Regions from separate parts of the Providencia rustigianii genome, predicted to be linked through region 2. Evidence: predicted binding sites of a transcription regulator. Region 2 holds the regulator's gene; each other region holds the start of a gene.
The links. The regulator Fur, encoded in region 2, represses iron uptake genes when iron is present. The targets are predictions, from matches to a motif close to ATAATAATGAGAACNACTATCAA.
Positions count from the first base shown of each region.

Region 1: exbB (tonB-system energizer ExbB) is a predicted target of Fur. The motif match lies at 2,881-2,903, and genes of this name have one in related genera.
Region 3: sodA (superoxide dismutase [Mn]) is a predicted target of Fur. The motif match lies at 3,294-3,316, and genes of this name have one in related genera.

Region 1 is NZ_LR134396.1:782,592-788,565, forward strand. It holds gene EL244_RS03510 (sulfatase-like hydrolase/transferase) at 1-211, opposite strand, end outside; gene EL244_RS03515 (DedA family protein) at 672-1,346, opposite strand; gene metC (cystathionine beta-lyase) at 1,483-2,667, opposite strand; gene exbB (tonB-system energizer ExbB) at 3,055-3,999, shown strand; gene exbD (TonB system transport protein ExbD) at 4,005-4,430, shown strand; gene yedE (selenium metabolism membrane protein YedE/FdhT) at 5,736-5,974, shown strand, end outside.
Region 2 is NZ_LR134396.1:1,311,371-1,317,344, forward strand. It holds gene ycaO (30S ribosomal protein S12 methylthiotransferase accessory factor YcaO) at 1-858, opposite strand, end outside; gene ansB (L-asparaginase 2) at 1,075-2,118, shown strand; gene EL244_RS05920 (bactofilin family protein) at 2,206-2,886, opposite strand; gene fur (ferric iron uptake transcriptional regulator) at 3,164-3,610, opposite strand; gene fldA (flavodoxin FldA) at 3,840-4,367, opposite strand; gene ybfE (LexA regulated protein) at 4,520-4,813, opposite strand; gene EL244_RS17890 (type I secretion system permease/ATPase) at 4,987-5,974, opposite strand, start outside.
Region 3 is NZ_LR134396.1:75,094-81,067, reverse strand. It holds gene EL244_RS00375 (pirin family protein) at 1-788, shown strand, start outside; gene EL244_RS00370 (LysR substrate-binding domain-containing protein) at 834-1,739, opposite strand; gene yiiM (6-hydroxyaminopurine reductase) at 1,746-2,426, opposite strand; gene sodA (superoxide dismutase [Mn]) at 2,571-3,197, opposite strand; gene acs (acetate--CoA ligase) at 3,593-5,548, shown strand; gene EL244_RS00350 (DUF485 domain-containing protein) at 5,722-5,974, shown strand, end outside.

The sequences.
Region 1 (5,974 bases), 530 kb from region 2:
TGGGGGTAATCGAAGGATCTTCTCCCATAAATTGTAATGCATGGGCACGCATTTCATCGGGAAAGATAATTAATAAGTTGGGTGCTTTCTCTGGTCGAGAAGGCATGCCATTTGAAGGCATCCCGGTATTGGCTAAAACGGGACTAGAAACCGATATTGCTGCACCGCTGGCTGCTAGTCCTTTGATAAAGGTTCTACGCGAAACAGTCATTGCTTCATCCTCTTTTTGTTTGCGTTTTCTTTCGCTTTGTTGTTTGTTTCTTATTTATACTTTTACATAACTTAAAAAAGTAAGCTATCGAAGATTTTAAAATTGAAATGAAGATCACAAAAAGTGAGCAAATAGATGTGTTAAATATTGGAGGAATAAAATGGCAATTGAATGAAATAAATTAATTAGTTGATTTTAATGGTAAAATATTTTTTAAGGAAATGGCGTAAATAGCACGGTATCTAAGGTAAATATCACTCACTAACATTTCTTCATTTGCTTTCATTTTTTGAGTGGGTAAATAAACTCATGAAGATTTTTTCAATAGGAATAGCTTGGGAGGATTAGGCGCTTGAATTTAAAGTAAAATAAAAGGGCCATTGATGACCCCTCTTTCTATAAATGTTTATCTCATATTCAACTATCTTATTTTGTTAAATTATTATGAGATTAGTCGTGATTAATCTTTCTTACTGCCGCTGAGAACTTTACGGTGTTTCCAATACATCACAATCGAACCAATCAAGCCACTGACGAGAAGAATGACGGGAATAATCATTAAGGCGGTGATGACGATTTGCTCATGATTTCTCACAAACGGAATCTGGTTAATTGCATAACCTAAAGTCACAATAATACCCACCCATAAGAACCCACTTAACCAGTTAAATAGTTGAAAACGGCGATGGCTTAAATCAGAAAGACCAGCAAGCAAAGGCAATAGTGTTCGAACGAAAGCTAAAAAACGCCCGATTAATAGTGCGTATAAACCTTGTCGATTAAACATATCGTTGGCTTTTTTGTGGTATTCATCGGGGAGTTGCGCTAACCACCGTTTCACCATTTTGGTTTCGCTGAGCCAGCGCCCTTGGATAAAACCAATCCAGCATCCTAAACTGGCCGCAGTCGCGAGCAACAATATAGTGGGAATAAAATGAAGAACACCTTTAGCGATCAGAGCGCCAGAAAGTAATAAAAGGGTATCACCGGGTAAAAAAGCAGCGGGAAGCACTCCATTTTCTAAGACAATCACCACAAAAAGCACGGTGTATATCACCCAAAGTACTTCTGGGTTGGAAAGCTTCATAAAATCGTGTTGCCAAAGTGCCAGTACGATTTCGCGTATGACTTCCATAATCGTTCCTGTGTTTGCATAAAGCGAATTATGCCCTCTATCTTACAGGAAAAAAGTTAGGCTAGTTTGATTTGTTCAGGGATTTATTGAAAAGGCAGAGGCTAACTGCCCAGTCATATATCGCGAAAATGACAACCTAAAGACGCTCAAACGCGCGTTGCAAATCATCCATTAAATCTTGAGGATGTTCCAACCCAATATGCACACGGAAAAACGACCCAAGTTTTGGTTGATAATCATATTGGCGCATGCTGATTAAATCTTCGGTTTGATAGCCTAAAATGAGCGACTCAAATCCCCCCCATGAATAGCCCATTTTAAAGTGAGTAAAATGGTCGAGAAATTGACTAAATTGCTCGGGGGATAACCGGTTTTTTAATTGGAATGAAAACAGCCCGTTGGCTCCAGTAAAGTCACGTTTAAAATATTGATGCCCCGGGTTGCTTGGAAGTGCAGGATGAAAGACTTGTTCAACCGCGGGGTGCTCAGCTAACCAATTTGCGATAGCTAAGCTACTGGTTTCGTGTTGTTTTAAGCGAGTGGCTAAGGTGTGTAGACCTCTGCCCGCCATATAAACAGTATCTGGATCTGCGGTTTGCCCAAGTAGATAGGAGTTTTCTCGCAAAGTTTCAATACAGCGCTGATTGGCAACAGCAACGCCAAGCATTCCGTCAGAGTGCCCATTAATATATTTAGTTGCGGACTGAATGGATATATCGGCATCAAACAGTAGGGGTTTTAGGAGTACACCTGCCGCCCAAGTATTGTCAATCATGATAATAATATCCGGGGATTTGTGGCGAACAGCTTTGACGATAGCGGGAAGATCATGAACTTCCATCGTGATAGAGCCTGGGGATTCTAAAAACACAATGCGCGTATTGGGGCGAATTAGGTCGGCAATTTGCTCACCAATCAGTGGATCAAAATAACTTGTCTCAACATTGAGATTAGTGAGGATCTTATCGCAAAAATTTTGGGTTGGATCATAGGCAGAGCCTGTCACCAAAATATGTTCTCCGGAAGAGATAAACGACATAATGGCATTAGTGATGGCAGCGGCGCCAGAGGGATAGAGAACGCAGCCTGCGCCACACTCTAGCTCAGTCATCGCTTCTTGAAAGGCAAAATGGGTTTGAGTTCCTCGGCGACCATACATAAGTACACCATTTGCACGATGACGGATTGCGTGTTTCTTATCTTCGACGGAGTCAAATATCACGGAAGAGGTGCGTTGGATAATGGGATTCACCCCTTTTTGGGTATATTTAGGGTTTCTTCCTAGGTGTACCAACTGCGTTTCAGGTCTAATTTTTGCCATGATATCTTCCTTATTTGCCTTTGCCGATAACCTTATTTGCTAATAAATACTCACGGGAGTAGCTAGGTTATCATCTGAAGTTAAATGATTTCAGCGAATAAGAGCAAGTGTAAAAGTGACTACCTGAATATTCTTCATAATAAAGACATCGATGACCTTAACAGAAAAAAGGGCTTATTTAGCTTACAACAAAGAAATTGCAAAAAATTGCGAATACTAATGATAATTACTATCAATTCGTGCCGTGTTTGATATTATCTGCACATCTTGACGAAAGAGATGGATGGCGTGAGTCAAATTTCGCTTTTAATGGTTAGTCGATGAATGGCACAATCATCGATATAAATTTTTTTATACAACACAAATATAGAGAGTAAAGGCCAACTGATGCGTAAATTAACAGCTTCTATTCTATTGGCGATCGGCTTAATGGGTACAGCGGTTGCTGAAACAACTCCAGCTGTCAGCCCAAGCACACCCGCTACAACTGCAACAACTCAAAATTCAGCAACACCATCAACACCCGCTAATACACCTTCAAATATAGAGGCGACATCAGCGCCTGCAACATCCAACCAAGAATTAACAGTCAACAATACAGTAGTGACTGAAAACGTCGATATTACGACGGATGCTCATGGTGGAGGTTTTGACCAAGATTTATCTGTTTGGGGTATGTATCAAAACGCGGATGTTGTGGTTAAAACGGTGATGATCGGCTTGTTACTCGCATCGGTGATTACATGGGCTCTATTCCTATCCAAAGGAACTGAAATTTTAATTGCTCGTCGTCGTTTAAAATATGAAGCGAAGGCGATTGCAGAAGCTAAATCTCTTGATGAAGCCGTGAGTATTGCTGAAGGGTTTAAATCAGGCAGTATCACTCGTATGTTATTAGCTGAAGCAACCACTGAAAAAATGCTTTCCGCTAACAGTAACGATCTTTCTGGTATTAAAGATCGTACCGGCTTCCGCTTAGAAAGAGCGGTTGCGGCAATCAGCCGTTATATGGGGCGCGGTAATGGCTACCTTGCAACCATCGGGGCAATTTCTCCCTTTGTCGGTTTATTTGGAACCGTATGGGGGATTATGAACAGCTTTATCGGTATCGCACATTCGCAAACCACAAACTTGGCCGTGGTTGCTCCGGGGATCGCAGAAGCCCTTCTCGCGACGGCAATTGGTTTGATCGCTGCAATCCCTGCGGTGGTTATCTATAATATTTTTGCTCGTATGATCAATAACTATCGTGGTCAAGTTGGTGATGTTGCGGCTCAAGCGGCACTACTACTGGGGCGTGATCTCGATCTGGCAAACAGCAAAGCAAGGTAACGATTATGGCAATGCGTTTAGGTGACGAACAAGATGATAGCGGTGAAATGCATGAAATCAACGTAACACCTTTTATCGATGTTATGTTGGTCTTGCTAATTATCTTTATGGTTGCGGCGCCACTGGCTACGGTTGATATTAAAGTGGATTTACCTGCTTCAACCGCTAAGCCTCAGCCGCGCCCAGAAAAACCTGTATTTCTGACGGTGAAATCAGATAGCCAGCTCTTTATTGGTGAGCAAGCGGTCAGTAAAGACCAGCTTGGAATAACATTAGACCAAGCAACGAACACCAACAAAGAAACGACAATCTTTTTCCAAGCAGATAAGACGGTCGATTATGAAACGATGATGGACGTAATGAATGCATTACGTCAATCTGGCTATCTAAAAATTGGTTTAGTCGGAATGGAAGCAACTACAGCTAAGTAGTCGTCATTCCTCTAGGTGCGCTTTACTTTTGATGTTTACTCGCTTGCTATGGAGTAAGTATTTTGAAGTAAGGCGCATTTTTTTGATTGAAATTCATTCTAAATTTAATGAGATTCCCTCCAAAATAATATTTTATTTTATAGTTTCACATCTAAATGGTTTAATTTTTAAGGGGTAAATTTCTCAGATTATTGATGCTATTGTAATATTTAATTCTGATGATTTACTTCGCTTGTAGATACGTATAGCGAGTAAAGTTAATCTAAAATAAACCATTCATATTGTATGGGATTGATGTGGCCTGATACACCATAAATGCATACTCTTAACGAGAGTATGCATTTGTAGTTAAACGATGAATATTCCTCGGATGTCATTGATTAATGCGAAAATAAGCAAAAAATAATATTTTAAGCTAAAATAAGTCCTGTTTTACGCGATGATAATAAATTCCCATAAGTATAAAAAATATTAATATCTTTTAATTTAATTGAAAAAATAAAAAAATCCGGTAATTCATTTGTAATGTATTCTAATATAAATATTATTGATTGAATCATATTCAAGCATAAATAAAATATAAAATAATAAATATTGAAAGAGTTGCCTTTATAATGAGGTAAGTTGATTAACTTACTGTTATAACTAGTTTTTACCCTAATTTCCCAGGGGGACTTAAATAAAATAAAAAAACACTTGCGCAACATTTCTATGACGCTATAATGCAATCAATAACATTTAGAAATACTTTTACATACTTTTTAAATTCCAAATTACTTGTTTTTAAATTTACTAATGCTAGGGAATACATAAAGTCAAAATGAATTTTTAATTAGACTTTATATTAAAAATAAATATAACCACTTAAATTTGAATTTAGATCTGTAGTGTAATTGTTAGAGTGTTTAAATGTTATTACTGAAGTCAAATGGGCTGACTTTAGACTACACATAGCAAAGCTGTAATAAAAAATAATTTAAAATTATACTCCTCTATAAATAATATAAGACTAAAACGCTAAGCGCTATCATATAGATAGCGCTTTTTTTTGTTTGTTTTCAGCATACTCTTAACTGAAAATATTTTGATGTCATCAGATTTGAAATAAGGAAAATCTGATGTGATAAAAGAGCCTAAAATCTAGGCTTAAATCAATATTTCTTAAAATATTTAACGTTTATTATTTCACGATAAAAATGAACAGAGTATGATATGCCCCTCTTCGCTGTGGGGCATTTTAAAAACACATCATACAACGGCGAAATTCTTTGCCAGGTGCTGGCTTGAATAAATCTGGAAGTAACAATGACTTGGTCTGAGTTTAAATCTCACTATCTCATCGGTTTTTGGAAACCGTTACCTGCCGTGATCGCAGCAGGGATTTTATCGACTTATTATTTTGGGTTAACAGGGACATTTTGGGCTGTAACAGGGGAGTTTACTCGCTGGGGTGGGCACATCATGCAATTATTTGGTGCTCATCCTGAAGAATGGGGATACTTCAAAATTATCGGTTTTGAAGGAAGTCCACTCGACAGAATTGA
Region 2 (5,974 bases):
TCGTTCTAATGCCACACCAAAGTCAGGGTGAGCGCCAAAGGAAGCGAAGCAGGTTCCGTTTTGTGGGTTAAATAGAACCACACAAATTACTGGAAATTGCCCACCCAGAGAGGCATCGTAACAAAAAATTGGGAAGCCTTCTTTTTCCAGTGTATTGATAGCTTCAACAACGCCAGGATAACGAGACATTACGTCATCAGGAATAGTTGGTAGGCTAATACTTTCAGCAATTATTTTGTTTTTTACGAAACGTTCAAAGACTTCAGATAGCCCTTGAACACGAGCTTCATTCGCTGTGTTTCCAGCAGACATACCATTAGAAACATACAGATTACCGACAATATTCATTGGTATATACACAGTGCTATTATCAGATTGACGAGTAAATGGTAAAGCGCAGATGCCGCGCTCTTCATTACCCGATTGTAAGTCGATTAATTGACTTGCAGCGAGCTCGTTATCGGGATCGTAAAATTTGACTAGACGTTCATCTAACAGGCCTTGTGGTAGGCTGTCATCTTCAGGCAGTGGGAACCATTTCTCATCAGGGTAATGAACAAAATCACCTTCAGCAATGGATTTACCTAAATAAAAATCTGCAAAGAAATAGTTTGTGGATAAACGCTCAAAATATTCACCTAATGCTGAGGCTAATGCCGCTTTTTTGCTAGCACCTTTACCGTTGGTGAAACATAACGCGCACTCTTTATCTCGAATATGAACCGACCAAACATTTGGCACAGGATTTAGCCAAGAGGCTTCTTCTATATCAAAACCTAACTTTTGTAGCTTAGTTTGGAATGCATTAATGGAGTCTTCGAGAGCGGCATCTTTGCCGGGAATAAATGTTTGGCTCATTGTCAGTCACTTGTAAATGGCATGTTTCAGATATTGACTATGATACGGGCTTTTCCTTTACTGCTCACGCTTTTTATTCAAGACAATGTCATAGTGGAAAATTAAAATTTATTAAAATGACAAAGTAGGTCACAACACTTTGAGATTAAATCCACATAATAACGTGAGTTTATTTAAATTAGAAAATGGCTATTTATTGAGTTAAAGGAAAATAGGATGAAAAACAGAAATAAAGCTCTACTAGCGACACTGGTTTCACTGTTTGCCGTATCTGCATTTGCACAGCCTAATATCACTGTATTGGCAACGGGAGGAACAATTGCTGGTGGTGGCGAATCGGCGACGGGGTCAAGCTACCAAGCGGGTAAAGTTGGGATTGATTCGTTGTTAAACGCAGTTCCTGAGACCAAAAAAATTGCAAATCTGAGTGGTGAGCAGTTAGTTAATATTGGCTCTCAAGACATGAATGACCAAGTTTGGTTGACCTTAGCTAAAAAAATTAACCAAGATTGTAATAAAACTGATGGATTTGTGATCACTCATGGTACTGATACCATGGAAGAAACTGCATTTTTCCTTGACTTAACTACATCCTGTAAAAAACCGATTGTGATGGTGGGGGCAATGCGACCTTCTACTGCATTAGGGGCTGATGGCCCTCTTAACCTGTATAACGCGGTTATTTTAGCATCAGACAAGTCAGCTGGAGATCGTGGCGTATTGATGGCAATGAATGACAAAGTGATCCAAGGTCGCAATGTCATGAAAATGAGCACCACGGAAGTTCAAGCGTTCGATGCCGTCAATGGTGGTGCGGAAGGGTTTATTCATGATGGAAAAGTGACCTACTATCAAGCGGCTCAACCTCGTAGTGATAAAGCCGCTTTTGATGTGAGTAAGTTAGAGAAATTGCCTGCGGTCGGTATTGTTTATAATTATGCCAATGCTTCAGCTGCTCCAGTTAAAGCATTACGTGAAGAAGGTGTGCAGGGGATCGTGAGTGCTGGTGTAGGTAACGGAAATATGTATAAAACTATTTTCGATTCTTTAGCCAATGCTGCTAAAGACGATATTGTTGTGGTGCGCTCAAGCCGAGTACCAACTGGCTATACAACGCGTAATGCAGAAGTTGATGATAATTTATATGGTTTTGTCGCATCAGAAAGATTAAGTCCACAAAAAGCACGAGTTTTACTTCAGTTAGCCTTAACTCAAACTAAAGATCCGAAAAAAATCCAGGAAATGTTTGAGCAATACTAATTTGTCTTAAAGTAAAGGCGACATTGATGTCGCCTTTACTTCATCAATATGAATGCGTTTCTATTAAGTAAGCATATTTTATCGAAATTAGAGTGAACCAACATCTGGCGTTAGGTTTTGAAGGTGTTCATCCAATTTTAATTTTTCTTTAAATACGGTGATATTATCGTTAGTTTTGGTGGCTGATTTTACTTCTGCATGACCGGAGAATACTCCCCCTTTTTTAATCGATAGACTCGAATAACGGATGGTTCCGTATATTTCACCATTAGTATCTATATTAATGGTTTCGGACAGGCACTCACCTTCAACTTTGCCGTTAACTAATAATTCACTACTAGTTATATTGCCGGTAACATGGCCGTTTTGCATAATTTTAACTGTGTTATTTTTACCTACGATATTGCCTATTACTTTTCCATAAATATGGACTTGTTCATTGGAGGTAATATTTCCTTCAAAAATAACATCGCGAGCAATAACGGTATTGGTTTTGTCTTCACTAATCACTGGCGTTGATGCTAATGATTTTTCCTCTATTACTTGGGATGTGATTTCTTCTCTATTGATAGTAGGGGTGGGTTCTGACTTACTTTGCTTTTTGTTGAACATGTGGCTAACCTTTTTATGATTGAAATATAAAGCTAAACAGATGATTGAAGATATGAACGCAATGATGGCAACCGTTGAATATCTAAAAAACCACGCTATCAAAGTAAGAAGCCAGAAGAAAAAACCAGTATTAAGAAATAGATATGTTTTTTTCATTCCATAATCTCTTACACATTAATTTGATAATAAGTTTAAATTAAAATAGTACAGAACAATTTAAAGAATAGAAGATAATTTCAGTTTTATCTGAGGAAATTAAGTTGTTTATTTTTTATAAATAGCCGTAGATACACAAATTTAGAATGGAAAGGAGAAGTTTACTGGCAGATATAAGTAAAAATACCCATTAATAAACATTAGATGGGTATTTTAATATTAAAGTGCTTATTGCAGTAATGAGCAGCTTTATTAGAAATTATTAATCACGAAGTGATTATTTTTCTTCGTGAGCATCCGCATTATCACGGCAGTCACCTTCAGCGCAGTGACCGTATAGATATAAACTGTGATTAGACAGTTTGATTCCGTGACGTGTTGCAATGTCTCTTTGGCGTGACTCAATCGACTCATCTGTAAACTCAATCACTTTACCACAATCTAAGCAGATTAAATGGTCATGGTGATGTTGTTGGGTCAATTCGAATACAGATTTGCCACCTTCGAAGTTATGACGAGTTACAATGCCTGCATCATCAAACTGATTTAATACGCGGTATACCGTCGCTAAACCAATTTCTTCACCGATATCGATCAGCTTTTTATAGAGATCTTCCGCGCTGACGTGATGGCACTCAGGCTCCTGAAGTACTTCCAAAATCTTCAATCTCGGAAGAGTGACTTTGAGTCCTGCATTTTTCAATGCTTTATTATTATCTGTCATGCGGGTTTGTCCTGTATCTTAAATCATAAATTTAACAATAATGAGACATTTTTAACAAAAATCCAGTTGTCTTCTAAACTGATTTACAATTATAGGCATGGAAAATAAAAATAGAAACCATGCATTGTCTCATTATTTTGATGATGTTCAAAAAGCGTGTCCATAATAGGATATCTAATCGACATCTTATCTGCTGGATCACGCTTTTAATTGGCAACTAATGTCATTCTTAACCAAGAATTTCAGCCAGAGACATTTCTTCAGAGATTTGTTTTACCCACGCGTCTACACGTTCTTCCGTTAACTCAGGTTGACGGTCTTCATCAATGGCTAAACCAATAAAGTGATTGTCGTCTGCCATTCCTTTAGAAGCCTCAAAATGGTAACCTTCCGTTGACCAATGGCCAACGATCACGGCACCGCGAGGTTCGATAATGTCACGGATAGTGCCCATCGCATCGCAGAAATATTCAGCGTAGTCTTCTTGATCTCCACAACCAAACAATGCAACTAGCTTGCCATTAAAGTCAATTTCTTCCAGAGTTGGGAAGAAATCATCCCAGTCACATTGTGCTTCACCATAGTACCAAGTTGGGATGCCAAGCAGTAGAATGTCAAAAGCTTCAATATCTTCTTTTGTGCATTTAGCAATATCGTGGACTTCTGCTACGTCTTTGCCTAATCTTTCTTGGATCATTTTGGCAATATTTTCTGTGTTACCTGTGTCACTTCCGAAGAAAATGCCTATAACTGCCATAAAGTGATTAACCTCTTGTTTTTCTAGCGGACAGAAAAATTTTCTGTTATCGCTAAAACTAAAATAGAACGAAAATAGGTACAATTTGCGCCTTATTTTGGCGAAAAACCCGGTGTAAGTCTGTCAAATTTGTGTGATTTATTCAGATGAAGCTAGCGGTTAACTATTTCACTAACCTGCTCAAGTTGAGCCATTAAAATTTCTTCAATTAACTCACTACGGCTTATGTTTTTCTCTTCAGCTAACTGATTTAAGACCGCGACAGCTTCTTCATTTAATTTTAACTCAACGCGACGTAATCCTTTGACTTTATCTCGTCTTAGTTGATTTCGCTTGTTGATTCGTAATTGCTCATCCCGCGATAACGGACTAGTTTTTGGTCGCCCAGGCCTGCGTTCTTCAGCAAACAAATCCAGTGTGGTGCGATCAGTTTGTTCTTTTGCCATATCTACTATTGCTAAAGGAAGGGGTGTGCCAGTAATTCAGCGCGCAATGATACCCTAGCTGAATCCCTAGTGCTATAGGTGTATGCTTAGCTAAGCTATTTAATAGATTAAAAAAAGAACTCTTTTATGAAAAAAGCATCACGAATATTGACTGTGATGCTTTTTTAATCTGATTAGTGGGTTTGCTGCCGCCATAAACTGGCATAAATTCCATTTCGTTTTAGCAGGTTTTGGTGAGTATCTGCTTCTGCAACTTCGCCATCGCGAATGACATAAATTTTATCAGCCCCCATAATAGTATTGAGCCGATGTGCAATACTAATGACTGTTCGCCCTTCAGTGATCATTGGCATATTTGCCATGATGGCAGACTCTGATTCATAATCTAAGGCTGATGTCGCTTCATCGAGGATCAATATATCGGGTTCAGTGAGTAGGGCGCGAGCTAAAGCAATCCGTTGTCGCTGCCCCCCAGATAAATTGAGTCCTTTTTCTGATAAAGGGTAATTAAAATTGTCAGGTAAAGACATAATAAAATCGTAAGCTCCAGCTAATTTTGCCGCTCGAATAATTTGCTCATCATTGGCTTGGGGTAGGCTTAATCGAATATTCTCTGCAATTGTTCCGACAAACAAAGTACTTTCCTGTAGTACCACGCTCATTCGTCGACGTAGTGCGACGGTATCTGCGACGGCTAAATCCATACCATCGACAATAACTTGCCCATGCTGTGGAATGTATAACCGCTGTAATAGTTTGGTTAGGGTGCTTTTCCCCGAACCAGAAGGCCCTGTTATCCCAATAAATTCTCCTGCTTTAATTGATAAGCTAAGATTATTTAATACTTCAGGGGTTTCTGGCTGATAACGAAAGCGAATATTTTGAAACTCAATTTGGCCTTGGATGGTAGCTGAGCTGGCAATACCTTTTCGCTCGTTCTCAATGGGTTTATCTAAAATGTCGCCAACTCGGCGTAGTGAAATAATGGTGTGTTGAAAATCCTGCCAAATTTGTGCGAAGCGTAATACAGGCTGAGTCACATGAGCGCTCAGCATATTGTAGGCGACGAGTTCACCTGGCGTGATGTTACCGTTGAGCACTTCTTTAACACCAATCCACAGTAACAGAGCCGTTGTGATTTTACTGACCAATGTCATCAAC
Region 3 (5,974 bases), 1.2 Mb from region 2:
ATCATGGAAAATATTTGAACCCATTTTTGTTACTCGATAGGGCGGGACCTCATAGTTTTCCAAGCTCTGATGCGGCCAATCGCGGTGTTGGCGAGCACCCACATAAAGGGTTTGAAACTGTAACTATCGTGTATGACGGCGAAGTTGCTCACCACGATTCAACCGGTGAAGGTGGCGTGATTGGTCCCGGTGATGTGCAATGGATGACCGCAGCATCCGGAATTTTGCATCAGGAATATCAATCTGATGACTTTATGAAGAATGGTGGAACCCTCGATATGGTGCAATTGTGGGTTAACCTACCAGCAAAAGATAAATTGGCAGCACCGGGTTATCAATTACTGCAACGGGATAGCATCCCAAATATTGATCTGCCAAATGATGCGGGTGTCTTGCGAGTGATCGCTGGTGACTATTTAGGCCACTCAGGTGCCGCACGGACATTTACCTCTCTGGATGTTTGGGACTTACGGCTGAATAAAGGAAAAACCGTCGGTATCCAAACTAAAGTGGGTCGCAATGTTGGCTTAGTGATGCTGAGAGGCTCAATATATGTGGATGGTCATACTGCGTTAACTGAAGGTGAGCTGATGATCCTTGATGGCAGCGACAGTAATATCGTGTTAGAAGCCACTGATGATGCTTTAGTTCTATTCCTCAGTGGTGAAGCTATTGATGAGCCAGTCGTGGGTTATGGTCCGTTTGTGATGAACACCACTCAAGAGATCAATGAAGCAATCAATGACTTTAATAGTGGGAAATTTGGCCGAATTCCCAATACAAATTAGTTTGGTGTAACTTGACGCCCTAATTGCTCTCGATTAGGGCGTTTTTTATTTCACCGCTGGCGAAATATTTTCGGCTAAATAACTGAGTAATAGCTGTACTGAAGGCAGTAATCCTTTACGGGATGGGTATACCGCGTGAATGATATCCTCTGGAAATTTCCATTCTGGTAGCACCTCCACCAGCGCTCCTGTTTGCAACTCTTTTTCTACAACGCCAAGAGGTAATCTGGCAATTCCAACACCTTTCAATGCTGCATGGTAAAGGGTCAAAACATCGGTCGTTGCTAATTTAGGCGTAAAATGCTGAGTAAAACTTAGGTCATCACTATTTTTAAGCGTGAGAGTATAACGCTGGGAATACTCTGTATTCCCTAACATTGGGTAATTGACCAACTGCTCAGGCTCCGTCGGCTCACCTTTCTCAATAAATAATGATGGGCTAGCAACAAGTACTCGGCGGGAATATCCCAATACTTTCATCATCAGGCCAGAATCATCAAGGGGAAGAGACCGTACCCTTAATGCCAGATCGAGCCCTTCACTGATCACATCAACCGGACGATTTACGGCCAAGATCTGGACATCGATGTCAGGGTATTTCACCATAAAATCAATCAATAAATCTTGCAGGTACACTTGCAATAACGCCACAGGGCAAGACAGCTTTATGGTGCCTTTAGGGTGAGTTTGAACGGAGCAAATCAGCTCATGGGCGATATTCGCTTCATCCACCACATTTTTACATTGCTGATAAAAAACCTGTCCGATCTCCGTAACATGAAATTGCCGAGTCGAACGGTAAATTAAAGAAACATTCAGTTTCTGTTCTAAATCTGCAATTCGTCGGCTAAGCTTAGATTTTGGAATACCTAGCGCTAATCCTGCTTGAGAAAAACCGCCATATTCGACAACTTTCACATAATAATAGAGATCGTTCAGGTCATATTGCATAGTGGATTAGCGACCCTTGCCAAATAAACGATGATGAAATTCCTCAATCTTATGATTGTCTAGCCGATTTTGCATGGTGAGGCTCCAACTGGCTGATAGCCCAGCAGCAGAGAGAAGGCGTTGATACAATTCTTCATCATAGGGTGCGTGAAATGCAATCATCACTGCCTCCTGAACAGAGACATCGCTATTACGGCTGAGTAATTTCATTGGCATGTTGCTGCCAACTTTTCCCCCTTTAATCACCCGATATAACCAGCCACAACGCCCTTCATCCTGCATCACTTGGGCAAAATTATCGATCCCAGTTAATCCATTGAGTTTGTAGCAAGGAGAACGAGGTTGAGTCACTTGAATTCGTGCATCACCCCAGCTATAAATATCCCCGATAAATACACTTTCTTCGGTCATACCTAGAGTTGATAAATTTTCACCAAATGCACAAGGAGCAAATAAGTCTTCGAGCTCAGGATAGCGATGAAGCCAAAACACATAATGTTCTTGAGGATAATGGCATAGCGCCCTATCGGGCCCACCATGATAGCGTTTTTCTGCTTGCTCATCCCCTTCAATTCCTAAAGACCCTAACATCAACACATCGTCTACGCCTCGTTTATGAATGGCGCTAACACCACAATGCTGTGTTTCTTGAACTGATCCAATAAAAACTTGAGGATAAATTTGCATGGTAGGCTCTCTATGAAACTGTATGAAATAATTTTCATTCTAAAGAATGCGCATACAGATAACAATAATCGTCCAACCAGACGAAATAAAAAACGCGGCTCATCGGAACCGCGTTGACAGGTAAATCAGTTACAAACAGAAAATTTATTTTGTTTTGTCTGCAAAGCGTTTTGCTGCTTCATCCCAGTTCACAACCGACCAGAATGCTTTGATATAGTCAGGACGACGGTTTTGGAATTTCAGGTAATAAGCGTGTTCCCAAACATCTAAACCAATGATTGGATAACCCGATGTGCCAGAAATAGCTTCACCCATTAATGGGTTATCTTGGTTTGCCGTAGAAACAACCGCCAGCTTGCCATCATCTTTTAAGACTAACCATGCCCAACCGGAACCGAAGCGTGTCGCAGCGGCTTTTTCAAATAGGTCTTTAAACGCATCAACGCTACCGAAATCACGCTCAATCGCTGATTTCAATTCGCCTTTTAACTCAGTATTTAATTTTAGACCTTTCCAGAACAGGCTGTGGTTTGAGTGACCGCCCGCATTATTACGAACAAAAGTACGTTGGTCCGCAGGGATTTGATCTAATTTTTGAATTAAAACATCAATATCCAAACCTGCTAATTCAGGTAATTTTTCGAGTGCAGTATTGGTATTATTAACGTAGGTTTGATGGTGCTTAGTATGATGGATTTCCATGGTTTGTTTATCAAAATGAGGTTCCAGCGCATCATAAGCATAAGGTAAAGCAGGTAATGTATAACTCATATTGTTAGTCTCCAGTGACTTATCTTTCTACCTCACAGACTGAATCGGACTTCAGTAACTGCGTTTTGTAAACACCACTCCATTATAGTTATTTTGTTGTTAATGAAAATCATTATCAAACCCATGTAAATTATGTGGTTATTCTCATTCTCTGTCATCACTAGCTTATTCAGTAACTAATGCCATTATTATTACCCTTTATTTTTCTTTAATTTCAATAATGGTTATATTTGTAGAGTTTAATTCCAAACAAGCATTTAGCATCAAATGATCATACTGCAAATCCCATGACTATTAATACGTGATCTTCCGCTCAAAAGAAAAACAAAATAAGCATCGATACTTCAGTTAACTGTTTTTTGACATATTATTAACATCTGCAAGGAGATAATAATATGACTCAAATAACTAAACATTCCGTTCCTGCTGATATTGCAAAAAATGCCCTGATTAACGAACAACAGTATAACGATGAGTACCGACGCTCTATTCAAGACCCCGAAGGATTCTGGGGCGAAAAAGGAAAAATCGTTGATTGGATTAAACCTTACACTCGCGTTAAAAATACCTCTTTCGATCCTGGGCATATCAATATCCAGTGGTTTGAAGATGGCACCCTCAACCTCAGTGCCAATTGCTTAGACCGTCACCTTGCTACTCGAGGCGACCAAACTGCCATTATCTGGGAGGGTGATGACCCTTCTGCATCAAAAAATGTCACTTACCGTGAACTGCACCACGATGTGTGTCAGTTTGCTAATGTGCTGAAAAAACAAGGTATCCGTAAAGGAGACGTTGTTGCTATCTATATGCCAATGGTGGTGGAAGCTGCTGTCGCAATGTTAGCCTGCGCACGTATCGGAGCTATCCACACTGTTATTTTTGCAGGCTTCTCTCCAGAAGCGGTTTCTGGTCGAGTTATCGACTGTAAAGCTAAGTTGATCATAACTTCAGATGAGGGGTTACGTGCAGGGCGCGCTATTCCGCTGAAAAAGAATGTCGATGATGCCTTGATGAATCCGCAAGTCACGACGGTTTCTAACGTGATTGTTTACCGCCGTACGGGTAATGCACCAAGCTGGGTAGAAGGCCGAGATCTTTGGTGGCATGAGCTCACCGAAGGTATGAGTGCAGACTGCCCTCCTGAAGAAATTAATGCGGAAGACCCTTTATTTATTCTGTATACCTCCGGCTCAACAGGAAAACCGAAAGGGGTTCTCCACACCACAGGTGGTTACTTGGTATATGCTACCCTCACCTTTAAATATACCTTTGATTATCATGATAATGAGGTCTATTGGTGTACAGCAGATGTTGGCTGGGTAACAGGTCACAGTTATTTACTGTATGGGCCGCTGTCCAATGGTGCTAAAACGCTGATGTTTGAAGGTGTGCCAAACTATCCTGCCGTTAATCGTATGGCTCAAGTGGTAGATAAACACCAAGTCAATATCCTGTATACCGCCCCAACAGCTATCCGTGCATTAATGGCTGAAGGTGATAAAGCCATTGAAGGTACTCGCCGAGATTCTCTGCGTATTTTGGGATCCGTTGGTGAACCTATCAACCCAGAAGCATGGGAATGGTTCTATAAGAAAATGGGAAATAGCCGCTGCCCTGTGGTTGATACGTGGTGGCAAACAGAAACTGGTGGCTTCATGATCACCCCGCTGCCGGGAGCTACTGTCTTAAAACCGGGGTCTGCAACCTTGCCTTTCTTTGGTGTTCGTCCTGCACTAGTCGATAACCTCGGCGAACCTCTTGATGGCGCAACAGAAGGTAACTTGGTGATTGTGGATTCATGGCCAGGTCAAGCTCGTACACTATTTGGTGACCATGAGCGCTTTGAACAAACCTATTTTTCTACCTTTAAAGGTATGTACTTTAGTGGTGATGGTGCTCGCCGTGATGAGGACGGTTACTACTGGATCACCGGACGTGTGGATGATGTTCTGAATATTTCTGGCCACCGTTTAGGTACCGCAGAAATTGAGTCAGCACTCGTTTCACATCCAAAAGTTGCAGAAGCCGCTGTCGTCGGTATTCCTCACAGTATCAAAGGTCAGGCAATTTATGCCTATGTCACGTTGATATCCGGTGAAGAGCCATCACCAGAACTGTATACCGAAGTTCGTAATTGGGTTCGTAAAGAAATTGGCCCAATTGCAACCCCAGATGTTTTACATTGGACAGATTCTTTACCAAAAACACGTTCCGGCAAAATAATGCGCCGCATCCTTCGAAAAATTGCATCAGGGGACACCAGTAACTTTGGAGATACCTCCACACTGGCCGATCCAGGTGTTGTCGAAAAACTGCTAGAAGAAAAACAGTCAATGAGTATGCCATAACCCTACAGGTCGCCTACAGGCGACCTTTAATAAATACTCAGTATCATTCAATAAGTAGAAATAGAGTTCGCCAAAATACCCAGTTAATTCTGTGGGTAGCCAAACGTAGCCCTAAAATCTGCCCTTTGAGGAAAAAGAGTATACCAATTATACAATAACAGAGGAGAACTCTGATGAATGCTACTGCTTACGAAAAGGTAGAGGATAACCCTCGCTTCCAAGAACTGGTGAGAAAACGTAGTCGCTTTTCATGGTTATTATCTGCAATAACATTAGTTCTGTATGTTGGTTTTATTTTTCTTATCGCGTTTGATCCTAGCTGGCTAGGAACCCCCATTTCTGAAGGCTCCTATATCACAAGAGGTATCCCTGTTGGGGTTGGGCTCATCGTTATTTCATTTATCCTAACGGGTTTATATGTTATCC